2 linked regions of the Gemmatimonas sp. genome follow. The protein of the gene in region 1 interacts with the protein of each later gene in a pairwise test. Links are inferred from orthologs where the notes say so. Each region holds a gene or a part of one and is shown in the gene's direction. Other genes may lie near its edges.

What was found.
Region 2: the proteins of topA (region 1) and RMP10_RS03910 interact in binary tests that used the Escherichia coli proteins (3 or more experiments, as listed by UniProt). The link is inferred for Gemmatimonas sp. from one-to-one orthologs.

What each region holds. Positions count from the first base shown.
Region 1 is NZ_JANPLK010000040.1:190,558-195,846, forward strand. Bases 72-3,234 are described here. They hold topA (type I DNA topoisomerase), read left to right. Parts: upstream 72-415; coding sequence 416-3,034; downstream 3,035-3,234. Other genes in these bases: RMP10_RS10605 (DUF494 family protein), read left to right, coding at 72-411. In the rest of the region: more of RMP10_RS10605, read left to right, coding at 1-71; methylenetetrahydrofolate--tRNA-(uracil(54)-C(5))-methyltransferase (FADH(2)-oxidizing) TrmFO, read left to right, coding at 3,684-5,048; tyrosine recombinase XerC, read left to right, coding at 5,056-5,289. UniProt on the Escherichia coli protein: Releases the supercoiling and torsional tension of DNA, which is introduced during the DNA replication and transcription, by transiently cleaving and rejoining one strand of the DNA duplex.
Region 2 is NZ_JANPLK010000013.1:42,440-47,697, reverse strand. What follows is about bases 1,447-4,446. They hold RMP10_RS03910 (YigZ family protein), read left to right. Parts: upstream 1,447-2,607; coding sequence 2,608-3,285; downstream 3,286-4,446. Other genes in these bases: RMP10_RS03900 (formate--tetrahydrofolate ligase), read right to left, coding at 3,712-4,446; RMP10_RS03905 (globin family protein), read left to right, coding at 3,282-3,704; RMP10_RS03915 (DEAD/DEAH box helicase), read left to right, coding at 1,447-2,611. Also shown: RMP10_RS03920 (ABC transporter ATP-binding protein), read left to right, coding at 1-821; more of RMP10_RS03915, read left to right, coding at 1,088-1,446; more of RMP10_RS03900, read right to left, coding at 4,447-5,258.

The sequences.
Region 1 (5,289 bases):
CCTGTCATCGATGATTTGCGCGAACGATTCGCGGCCGACACGGATGTCGTGGAGGTCGAGGCGTATCTCTCGTTGCAAGGATATGACCGGCGACAGATTGGTGAGATCCTTTCACTTCTTTATAGCGATACTGCACCACCCCGCGGATCGGGTGGTTCTGAGATGTCGCGCCACGCGCCGCTCCGGGTTCAGGGGCCGCACGAGCGCGGACGGTTTACCGCCGAAGCCTGGGGCTACCTGGTCATGTTGGGTGGCTCCGGAGCGGTGAATCTCAACGATTTTGAGCAGTTGGTGGAGCGCGCGCTGGTCCATATCGACGGCCGCATCAACCTCGCGGACATCCGTGGTATCGCGGAGGACGTGGGGCTCGATGACGGGGCGATGGACGGCGAGCGCTCCCAGGTACACTGATCTGATGCCAATCAAGAAGGGCACGACCGCGGCGGCTACCAGCGTAGCCAAGCCCGCGGCGAAGAAAGCCGTCAAGAAAGTGGCCAAGAAGGCTGCCAAGAAAACGGTGAAGAAGTCCACAGCGACGGCCGCCAGCCCGGTCGTTGTGGCGACGCCTGTTCGCAAATCGGCCGCCAAAACGTCGGGCGTGTCCACTTCGAAGGCCGTCGCGAAAAAGGCCGCCTCGAAGACCGCCGTCAAGAAGGCCGCCAGCACCAAGGCCCGCAGCCGCTCGCGAATCGACGACGCCCCACCCGATGACGAAGAACCCGCGCCCGCCGGTGGTACGACGCTGGTCATCGTCGAGTCCCCGGCCAAAGCCAAGACAATCGGCAAGTACCTCGGAAAGGGCTTCACGGTGAAGGCCACGGTGGGTCACGTCCGAGATTTGCCCGCCAAGAAGCTTGGCATCGACATCGAGCATGGCTTCGCCCCCGACTACGTCACGATCGAGGGAAAGGAAGACATCCTCACCGAACTCAAGCGAGTCGCGAAGGGCGCCCGCGAGATCTTCATCGCCACCGACCCTGACCGCGAAGGTGAGGCTATCGGCTGGCACGTGGAGCAATACTTTACGCAGCCGCCCCGGTACGCCGTCACGGCGCCGATTCGCCGCGTGATGTTCCACGAAATCACGAAGGACAAGGTCAAGGAGTCGATGGCGAACCCGATGGATATCGACAACAAGAAGGTCGATGCCCAGCAGGCTCGTCGTGTCCTCGATCGCCTCGTGGGTTACAAGGCCAGTCCGGTGCTCTGGAAGACGGTGAAGAAGGGGCTCTCGGCCGGTCGCGTGCAGACCGTGGCGCTGCGCATCATCGTGGAGCGCGAACGCGAGATCCGCGCGTTTACGCCGGTCGAGTACTGGAGCATCGCGGCCGATCTGCAGAAGGGCACGCAACCGTTCACCGCGAAGCTGCATCAGATCGACGGCAGCAAGCCGGAGATCCCGACGGGCGATGAGGCCGAGCGCATTCTCGCCGACCTCAAGGGCCGCACGCAGTTCACCGTCACCGAAGTCAAGCGTCGCGAGAAGCGGAAGAATCCGGCAGCCCCGTTCACCACGTCCACGCTGCAGCAGGAAGCCGCCAAGAAGTTGGGCTTCGGCTCCAAGCGCACCATGCGTCTCGCGCAGGATCTGTACGAAGGCATCGACGTGGGTGGGGAAGAGGGCCAGGTCGGTCTCATCACCTACATGCGTACCGACTCGTCGCGTGTTTCCGAGACCGCGGCTGGCTCGGCGCGCGATTGGCTCAAGGCAGAATACGGCGACTCGTACCTAGCGGCCGGCATGCAGCTCTACCCGAGCGGCAAGGCGAACGCGCAGGACGCGCACGAAGGCGTGCGTCCGACCGACCCCACGCGCCGTCCCGATGATCGTCTCGCCAAGAAGCTGACGGCCGACCAGTTCAAGCTGTATGAACTGATCTGGAAGCGCTTCATCGCGTCGCAGATGGCTCCGGCCGTCTTCGATACCACGACGGTCGACTTCGACATCCCGACGCAGGGACGCGCGTACCTGTTCCGCGCCACGGGCTCCGTCATCAAGTTCGACGGTTTCCTCACGCTCTATCGCGAAGCGCGCGAAGAGGGCGACGGCAAGGCGCTCGAAGACGAGCAGGCGTTGCCGTACCTCGAGCTCAACGAGTCGGTACCGGTCAAGGCGATCACGCCGACGCAGCACTTCACCGCTCCGCCGCCGCGCTTCTCCGAAGCCTCGTTGGTCAAGGAGCTCGAACGCCTCGGTATCGGTCGTCCGTCCACGTACGCGTCGATCATCTCGGTGCTGGCCGAACGGCGCTATGTGTTGCTCGAACAGCGCCGCTTCTTTCCCACGCCCTTGGGCGAGACGGTGGAGAAGGTCATGGTCAAGAAGTTCCCCGCCATCTTCAACGTGCAGTTCACGGCGCAGATGGAAGGGGAACTCGACAAGATCGCGGACGGCGAGCTGGGGTGGGTGCGCGCGCTCACCGACTTCTGGACGCCGTTTCAGGCGACACTCAACGACAACGATCTCGACGTCCTGATCGGCGAAGCGTACGACCTGTCGGCGCTCGCCACCGAAAAGTGTCCCGACTGCGGCGGCAAGCTGGTGGCCAAGGGTGGATTTTTCGGACCGTTCGTGGCCTGTGAGAATCATCCCAAGGCGTGCAAGTACACGCGCCCGATCAAGGGCGAGAAAAAGCCGGCCGAGCTCACGAAGTACATGTGTCAGGAGTGCGGCGAACCGATGGTGGTGCGTCACGGTCGCTCGGGTGACTTCCTCGGCTGCTCCAAGTTCCCGAAGTGCCGTGGCACGCGCAGCATGCCCACCGGCGTGAAGTGTCCCAAGGACGGCGGAGAAATTGCCGAACGGCGCAGCAAGAAGCGCGGGAAGGCGTTCTACGGTTGCGAGAATTATCCGAACTGCGATTTTGTGGTCTGGGATAAGCCCGTGGCCGAGACGTGTCCGGAGTGCGGGTACGTGGGGGCTGAGGCCAAGAGTAACAAGACCCGCGGCGCGTTCCGGAAGTGTCTCAAGTGCGCGAACGAGTGGGATGTGCCGAGCCCGGACGAAGCCGAGTTGGTGGCCGAAGTCGCCTGATTCGGCGTGCGTTGGATAGATCGTGGAACGGTCGCACTGGCATTGATGCCTGGTGCGGCCGTTTTGCTGTGGGCTTCGGGCTGTGGGCTGTGGTGTGCGCGAGACGCCCGGCCCGACCCGTGGGATCCCCTTGGCGAAATTGCTGCGGGGGTGGCCGTGCGCCTGTCGCTGCGCTCCGGCGCCGGCGTCACCCCCGCAGAGATTCGCCGCGGGGACCCGCGGGCCGGGACGGGCTGCGTCGAACGCGTACCACGACCCCGCCGAACGCACCGAAGGTCGTCGTGGCGGCAAAGTGCGCGAGGTCCCTTCCCTTGACGCCGACGACTGCCCCGCGGCTCGCCGTGGTCCCTCCCCGCCGCCGATCTGCGCTGGTCAGGCTCGGCCATGCGTGTGTCGCGCGCACGGACCACCGCGGCGGCGCACACGAGCGCTGGTGCGCCTCCCACCCCCGTGTAGCTCGTTCGGCACGGGGACGCCCCGCCGCCGCCGCTGCGTGGGCGCCGTGATCCCATGGCTCGGCACCGACGTCCGACCGCACGCGCAGCAAGCGGCGAAGGGGTGCTCCCCGATGCCGCACGAGCGTCCACACCGACCGAGCCGCCGCGCGCACCACGAACCCAAGTAAAGCGCGAGCCGTTAGACTACACGCATGGCATCCAACGAAGTGCATGTGATCGGCGGCGGGCTCGCCGGAAGTGAAGCCGCGTGGCAGCTCGCTGAGCGCGGGCACGCGGTGGTGATCAGTGAAATGCGCCCCGTGCGCGGCACCGCCGCGCATCGCACCGAGAAGCTCGGTGAGCTCGTGTGTTCGAACACGTTCAAGAGCACCGAGACCACCAACGCGCACGGCCTGCTGAAGGCCGAGATGCGGCAGCTGGGTTCATTGATTCTCGACTGCGCCGATGAGTCGCGCGTGCCGGGTGGTTCGGCGCTCACCGTCGACCGCGAAATCTTCTCACAGCATGTACACGATCGCATCCATGCACACCCGCGCATCCGCGTGTCGCGCGAGGAAGTCACGGCGCTCCCCGATGTCGGCATCATCGCGACCGGACCGCTCACGTCCGATGCGTTGGCCGATGCCATCCGCGCGCGGCTCGGTGTCGAGTCGCTCGCGTTCTACGATGCGATTGCGCCCGTCGTCTCGCTCGAGTCGATCGATCAGAACATTGCGTTTCGGGCCTCGCGCTGGGGCAAGGAAACGATGGACGGCGCCGGTGAGGAAGGGGCGTATCTCAACTGCGCCTTCACGCGCGACGAGTACGAAGCCTTCATCGACGCGCTGACCACCGCCGACCAGTTCACCGCGCACGAGTTCGACGCCGTGCCGTACTTCGAGGGGTGCATGCCCATCGAAGAGATGGCGCGGCGCGGACGGGAGTCGTTGCGCTTCGGGCCGATGAAGCCCATCGGATTGCAGGACCCGCGCTCCAACTCGCGTCCGCATGCCGTCATGCAGCTGCGTATGGAAGATCGGGGCGGCCGCATGTGGAATCTGGTCGGCTTTCAGACGCGGCTCCGTATCCCGGAGCAGGCACGGGTATTCCGCATGATTCCCGGCTTGGCCGAAGCGGAGTTTCTGCGCTTCGGCTCCATTCACCGCAACTCATACGTGAACGCGCCCGCGGCGCTGTCGTCGCACTTGTCGCTGCGCGACGCGCCGCAGCTGATGTTCGCCGGACAGATCACCGGCGTCGAAGGCTACACCGAAAGCAGCGCCACCGGTCTTTTGGCCGGCATCAACCTCGCGCGGCAGATGGAGGGACGCGAGCCGGTCGTGCCGCCGCCCGCCACGATGATGGGCGCCCTGTATCGCTACATGCGCGAAGCCGACCCCAAGCACTTCCAGCCGATGAACGCGAACTTCGGGTTACTCGACGACCTCGAAGGTGTCGCGCCGAAGCTCTTGAAGGACAAGGCCAAGAAGCGCGAGCTGTTCGCGGAGCGCGCGCTCACGGCGATGTCCGCGTGGCGTGACGATGCGGGCATCGTTCCGACGGCCATTCGCGGGTGATGCGCCAATGAGTGACGAGGTCGCGCCCGCCGAACCGGCGGTGCCGGACACGGCCCTCCCCGATCAGGCACTCCCCGCCGAGATCGACGAATTCCTCGTCCATCTCACGAAAGAGCGCGACCTCTCGCCCAATACCACGTCCGCGTACCGTCGCGATCTGCGCGAATTCTCCACTTGGTTGGCCAGCACGCGCGGCATCAACGGGTGGAAGTGGAACGAGCTCGGACGCACGGAGATCCGC
Region 2 (5,258 bases), on another replicon or contig:
CCGAAGATCAGGAAGACGCGACCAAGACGGCGGTGCCGTCCGTCGTGGGACGCGTGGAGTTCGACCACGTGAGCTTCGAGTATGAGGAAGGCACGCCGGTGCTGAAGGACGTGTCGTTCACCGCCCCGGCCGGCACCACCACGGCGCTGGTGGGCTCGAGCGGCAGCGGCAAGAGCACGATGATCTCGCTCATCATGGCGTTTGCGCAGCCGCAGCAGGGACAGATCAAGGTGGACGGCACGCCGGTGTCCGAGCTCAAGCTGCGCGACTATCGTCGCCACCTGGGCGTGGTCATGCAGGACAACTTCCTGTTCGACGGCACGGTGATGGAGAACATCGCCTTCACCAAGCCCGGCGCTTCGAAGGAGGAAGTGATGGCGGTGGCCAAGATCGCCAACGCGCACGAGTTCATTCAGGGCTTCCCGCAGCAGTACGACACGATCGTCGGTGAGCGCGGCGTGAAGCTCTCGGGTGGTCAGCGCCAGCGCGTGGCAATCGCCCGCGCCATTCTGGCCGATCCGCGCGTGCTCATTCTCGACGAAGCCACGTCGTCGCTCGACTCGGAAAGCGAGCATCTCATTCAAGAAGGGCTCCGTCGCCTGCGCGCCGGCCGCACGACCTTCGTGATTGCGCACCGGCTCAGCACGATTACGAGCTCAGATCAGATCCTCGTGCTCGAGCACGGTCAGATCATCGAACGCGGTACGCATCAGCAGCTGCTGGCACTCGGCGGACGCTACCGTGACCTGTACAACCGGCAGTACCAGCTGGAGCAGGACCAGTTCATTAATCCTGGTGAAGAGATAGCGGCCACGGGCTGACGGCCGCGGTTGGGAACGGTCGATACCGCCGGGGACGCTGTTTGGACAGGAACGTGAATGGGGCGGGGGGAAGTACCGGTGCCGATGGTCCCGCGTGGCCGGCGTCCACCCCTCCCGGCATCGTAGCGGTACTTCCGCCTGCCTTCACACGTTCCTGACCAAACCGCTTCCGGTGGGGAATCCCGCCTTGGCCCCCGCGGTCGCCTTGGCCCCCGTGGTAGGTTATAGGGGCTACTCTGTGCCCTAATTACCCGCGCCCCGCTTACGTGACCGCTACGCCGTCGTTTTCTTCGCTGCAACTGCATCCGAGCCTCCAGAAGGGCCTCAAGGAGCTCGGTTTTGCCCGTCCTACCCCAATTCAGGCCGAAGCGATTCCGCCGGCTCTGGAGGGACGTGACGTCCTCGCCTGCGCGATGACGGGCAGCGGCAAAACGTATGCGTTCCTGCTCCCGATTCTCCATCACATCATGGAGAAGCCGCGTGGGATTACGCGGGCGCTGGTCATCACGCCCACGCGTGAACTGGCGGCGCAGATCGTCGAAAGCTTGAATGACGTAACCATTCACACGCCGCTCACGGGCGCGGCGGTATTCGGTGGCGTTGGCATGGGGCCGCAGGAACATGCGTTCCGCAGCGGCGCCGATGTCATCGTGGCCACGCCGGGTCGGTTGCTCGATCACTTCCGCATGCCGTACGCGAAGCTCGAACATCTCGAGTATCTCGTGCTCGACGAAGCGGATCGCATGCTCGACATGGGCTTCCTGCCCGAGATCAAGAAGGTGCTGCGTCATCTGCCGCAGAAGAAGCGGCAGACGTTGTTCTTCAGTGCCACGATGCCGGCGCCGATTGCGGCGCTCACGAAGGATCTGCTCACCAATCCGTTTACGCTCAACCTGCAGCGTCAGTCGGCTCCGGCCGTCGGCATCACGCAGGCCGTGTACCCGGTGGCGCAGGATCTCAAGAGTGGACTACTCGTCGCGCTGCTCAAGCGCGGTGACATGCCGCAGGCGCTGGTGTTCACGCGCACGAAGCACCGCGCGAATCGCTTGGCGTCGCAGCTCGTGTCGGCGGGCATCAAGGCCGAACGTATTCACGGCAACCGCTCGCAGTCGCAGCGTACGCAGGCCCTCGCCGGCTTCAAGGACGGCGAGTATCAGGTGCTGGTGGCCACCGATATCGCGGCCCGCGGTATCGACGTGGAAGCCCTCGGCCACGTGGTGAACTTTGATGTGCCGCTGGCCGCCGAGGATTACATCCACCGCGTGGGTCGTACGGCGCGTGCCGAAGCGACGGGTGAGGCGTTCACCTTCGTGTCGCCCGATGAAGAAGGCGATCTGAAGCAGATCGAGCGCGCGATCAAGAAAACGTTGCCGCGCGTGACCGTGCCCGATTTCGACTACAGCGCCAAGCCGCAGACCAAGCTGGAAGTGCCGTTGGCCGAGCGCATCGCGGAGATTCGCAAGAAGAAGGCGGAAGACCGCGCGCGTGCGGCGGCGAAGGTGGAGCGTCGCAGTGCCGCGCAGTCGGGCGGTGCACGACCGGCGGCGCCGGCGGGTGGCCGTCCGGCCGCTCCCGCCCGTAAGACGAGCGAATCGCGCGGCCCGTCTACCGGTTCGCGTGGTCCGTCGAGTAGTGGCGCGGGTGGCGCCGGCGGCGGTGCCTCAAAGAGCGGGGCGGCGGGCCGTGTCCGTCGGGGCCCGCATCGTGGTCAGGGCGGCAGCAGCGGTGGTGGCAGCGGTGGCGGTGCTGGTGGCTCCTCGCGCGGCGGCGGAGACAGCCCGTACGCGTGAGCGACGGCGTCGGGGATCCTGTCGGGGATCCCCTACGGGATCCGGCACGGTACCCTGTTCCGGCGCAGCAGCATCGCGTGGAGCAGGTGATCGATCGCAGCCGGTTCATCTGCACCGTGGCGCGGGTTCAGTCGAGTGAGGAGGCGCAGGCGTTCATCAAGGCGATGAACGCCGAGTTCCCCGACGCCACGCACAATTGCTGGGAGTACGTGGTCGGGGCGCCTGGCAGCACCGATCGCGTGGGCATGAGCGACGACGGCGAGCCCCACGGTACTGCCGGTCGGCCCATGCTGACGGTGCTGCTGCACAGCGGCGTTGGCGAAATCGCCGCGGTGGTGACCCGCTATTACGGCGGAACGAAGCTGGGCACTGGCGGCCTCGTGAAGGCCTACGGTAGCGTTGTCCAGGAGGCCTTGGCCCACATGCCGAGGGCCGAGCGTGTCGACACTGTCGATGTGACCGTACGCGTGGGCTACGGCGCGATCGGCGCATTGCAGCAGCTCTGGCTGGACTTCGAGGCCGAACTCCTTGAGCAGCGCTTTGAAGTGGACGCCGTGTTTTCGATTCGGGTGCCACGCATTCGTCTGTCTGCGATGGAGCATGCGATTCAGAATGCGACGCGCGGCACCGCCGTCTTTTTGCTGTCGGACATTTCATCACCCGGTACCCCATGAACAGAGATGCCGAACGACTGATTCGCGACAGCTGGCTGCGCGTAGTCCCCATTCGCCTCACGGCGGCGCAGCTGTTCTACGACCGCCTGTTTGAGATCGATCCGTCGGCCAAGGCACTGTTCGACGGGAAGCCCATGCACGTGCAGTACGAAAAGTTTGCACAGACCATCAACACGCTCGTGCAGATGCTCGACTTCCCGGCGAACATCATCGACGACCTTCAGGCACTGGCCCGCCGCCACGTGGGTTACGGTGTGAACCTTGAACAGTATGCGTCCGTCGGCGCGGCGCTTCTCTGGGCCCTCGAACGGGGCTTGGGCAGCGAATGGACGCCCGAGGTGAAGCGTGCCTGGGGAGAGTTGTACCTGTTCATCGAAGGGGTGATGAAGCGCGAAGTCAGCGGTAGCCCAACCAGGTAATCTCGCCCTACGACAGCCCCTCGATCGTGCCATCCGGGCGCACCTTCATGCGCTCGGCCGCCGGCGATTTCGACAAGCCCGGCATCGTCATGATGTCGCCGCACTTGGCCACCACGAATCCGGCGCCGGCCGAGCCGCTCACTTCCTGCACGGTCATGCGGAAGTTGGTCGGCACGCCAAGTTTCGACGCATCGTCCGAGAGTGAGTACTGCGTTTTCGCCATGCACACCGGCGTGTTGCCCAGGCCGTGTTGCTCGAGCCACGCAATCGACTTTTCCGCCGCCGGCGAGTAGTCCACGCCATCGGCACCGTACACTTTGGCGGCGATCGTTTCGATCTTCTCGCGGATCGGGCGTTCCGTGTCGTACAATGGACGGAAATTGGCCGACGTGGAGTCGAGTAGCGCCAACACTTCATGCGCCAACGCTTCGCCGCCGGCTCCGCCATTCGCCCACACGTCGCAGAGCGCCACGCGCACGCCGTATTTCGCGGCGTAGTCGGCCACCATCGCCAGCTCAGCGTCGGTATCCGACAACCGGCGATTGATCGCGACGACCACCGGCACGCCGAACTGCCGCACGTTGGTGATGTGATGCGCGAGATGCGGCAGCCCGCGTTCGAGGGCGCCGAGGTCTTCCTGATCGAGCATGTTCTTGGGCAGCCCGCCCTGCATCTTGAGTGAGCGCACCGTGGCCACCAGCACCGCCGCTTCGGGATTGAGTCCGCCGGCGCGGCACTTGATGTCGAAGAACTTTTCAGCGCCCAAGTCAGAGCCGAAGCCCGCTTCGGTGACCACGATATCAGCGAGCGCCAAGCCGGCGCGCGTAGCCACCAGGCTGTTGCAGCCGTGGGCGATGTTGCCGAACGGACCGGCATGCAGAATGGCCGGACCGCCTTCGAGCGTCTGCACCAGATTCGGACGCAGCGCGTCTTTCAGCAGCAATGACATCGCACCGGTGGCCTGCAAATCGCGCGCGCGAATGGGTGTGCGCTCTTTCCCGCTCGTGGTGCCCACGATGATGTTGCCGAGGCGCTGCTCGAGATCTTCCGCGTCGGAGGCCAACGCCACGATCGCCATGACTTCACTGGCGGGAATGATCACCCACCGTTCTTCGCGCATCACGCCGTTGCCGGCGCCCACACCGATGATGGCCTGACGCAATGCGCGGTCGTTCATGTCGATCGTGCGCGGCCAGGTGATGCGCTTGGTGTCGAGGCCGAGTGCATTGCCGTGATACAGGTGATTGTCGAGCATCGCCGAGAGCAGGCTGTGCGCGCTGGCGATGGCGTGGAAGTCACCGGTGAAGTGCAGGTTGATGTCGTCCATCGGCAGCACCTGCGCGTAGCCGCCGCCGGCCGCGCCACCCTTCACGCCGAACACCGGGCCGAGGCTCGGCTCACGCATGCAGAGCACGGCGTTGTGCCCGAGGCGACGGAACGCCTGGCTGAGGCCAACACTGACGGTACTCTTGCCCTCACCGGCCGGCGTCGGGCTGATCGCCGTGACCAGCACCAGTCTCCCCTTGGGCGGTTGCGAAGCCAGGGCAAGCGGCA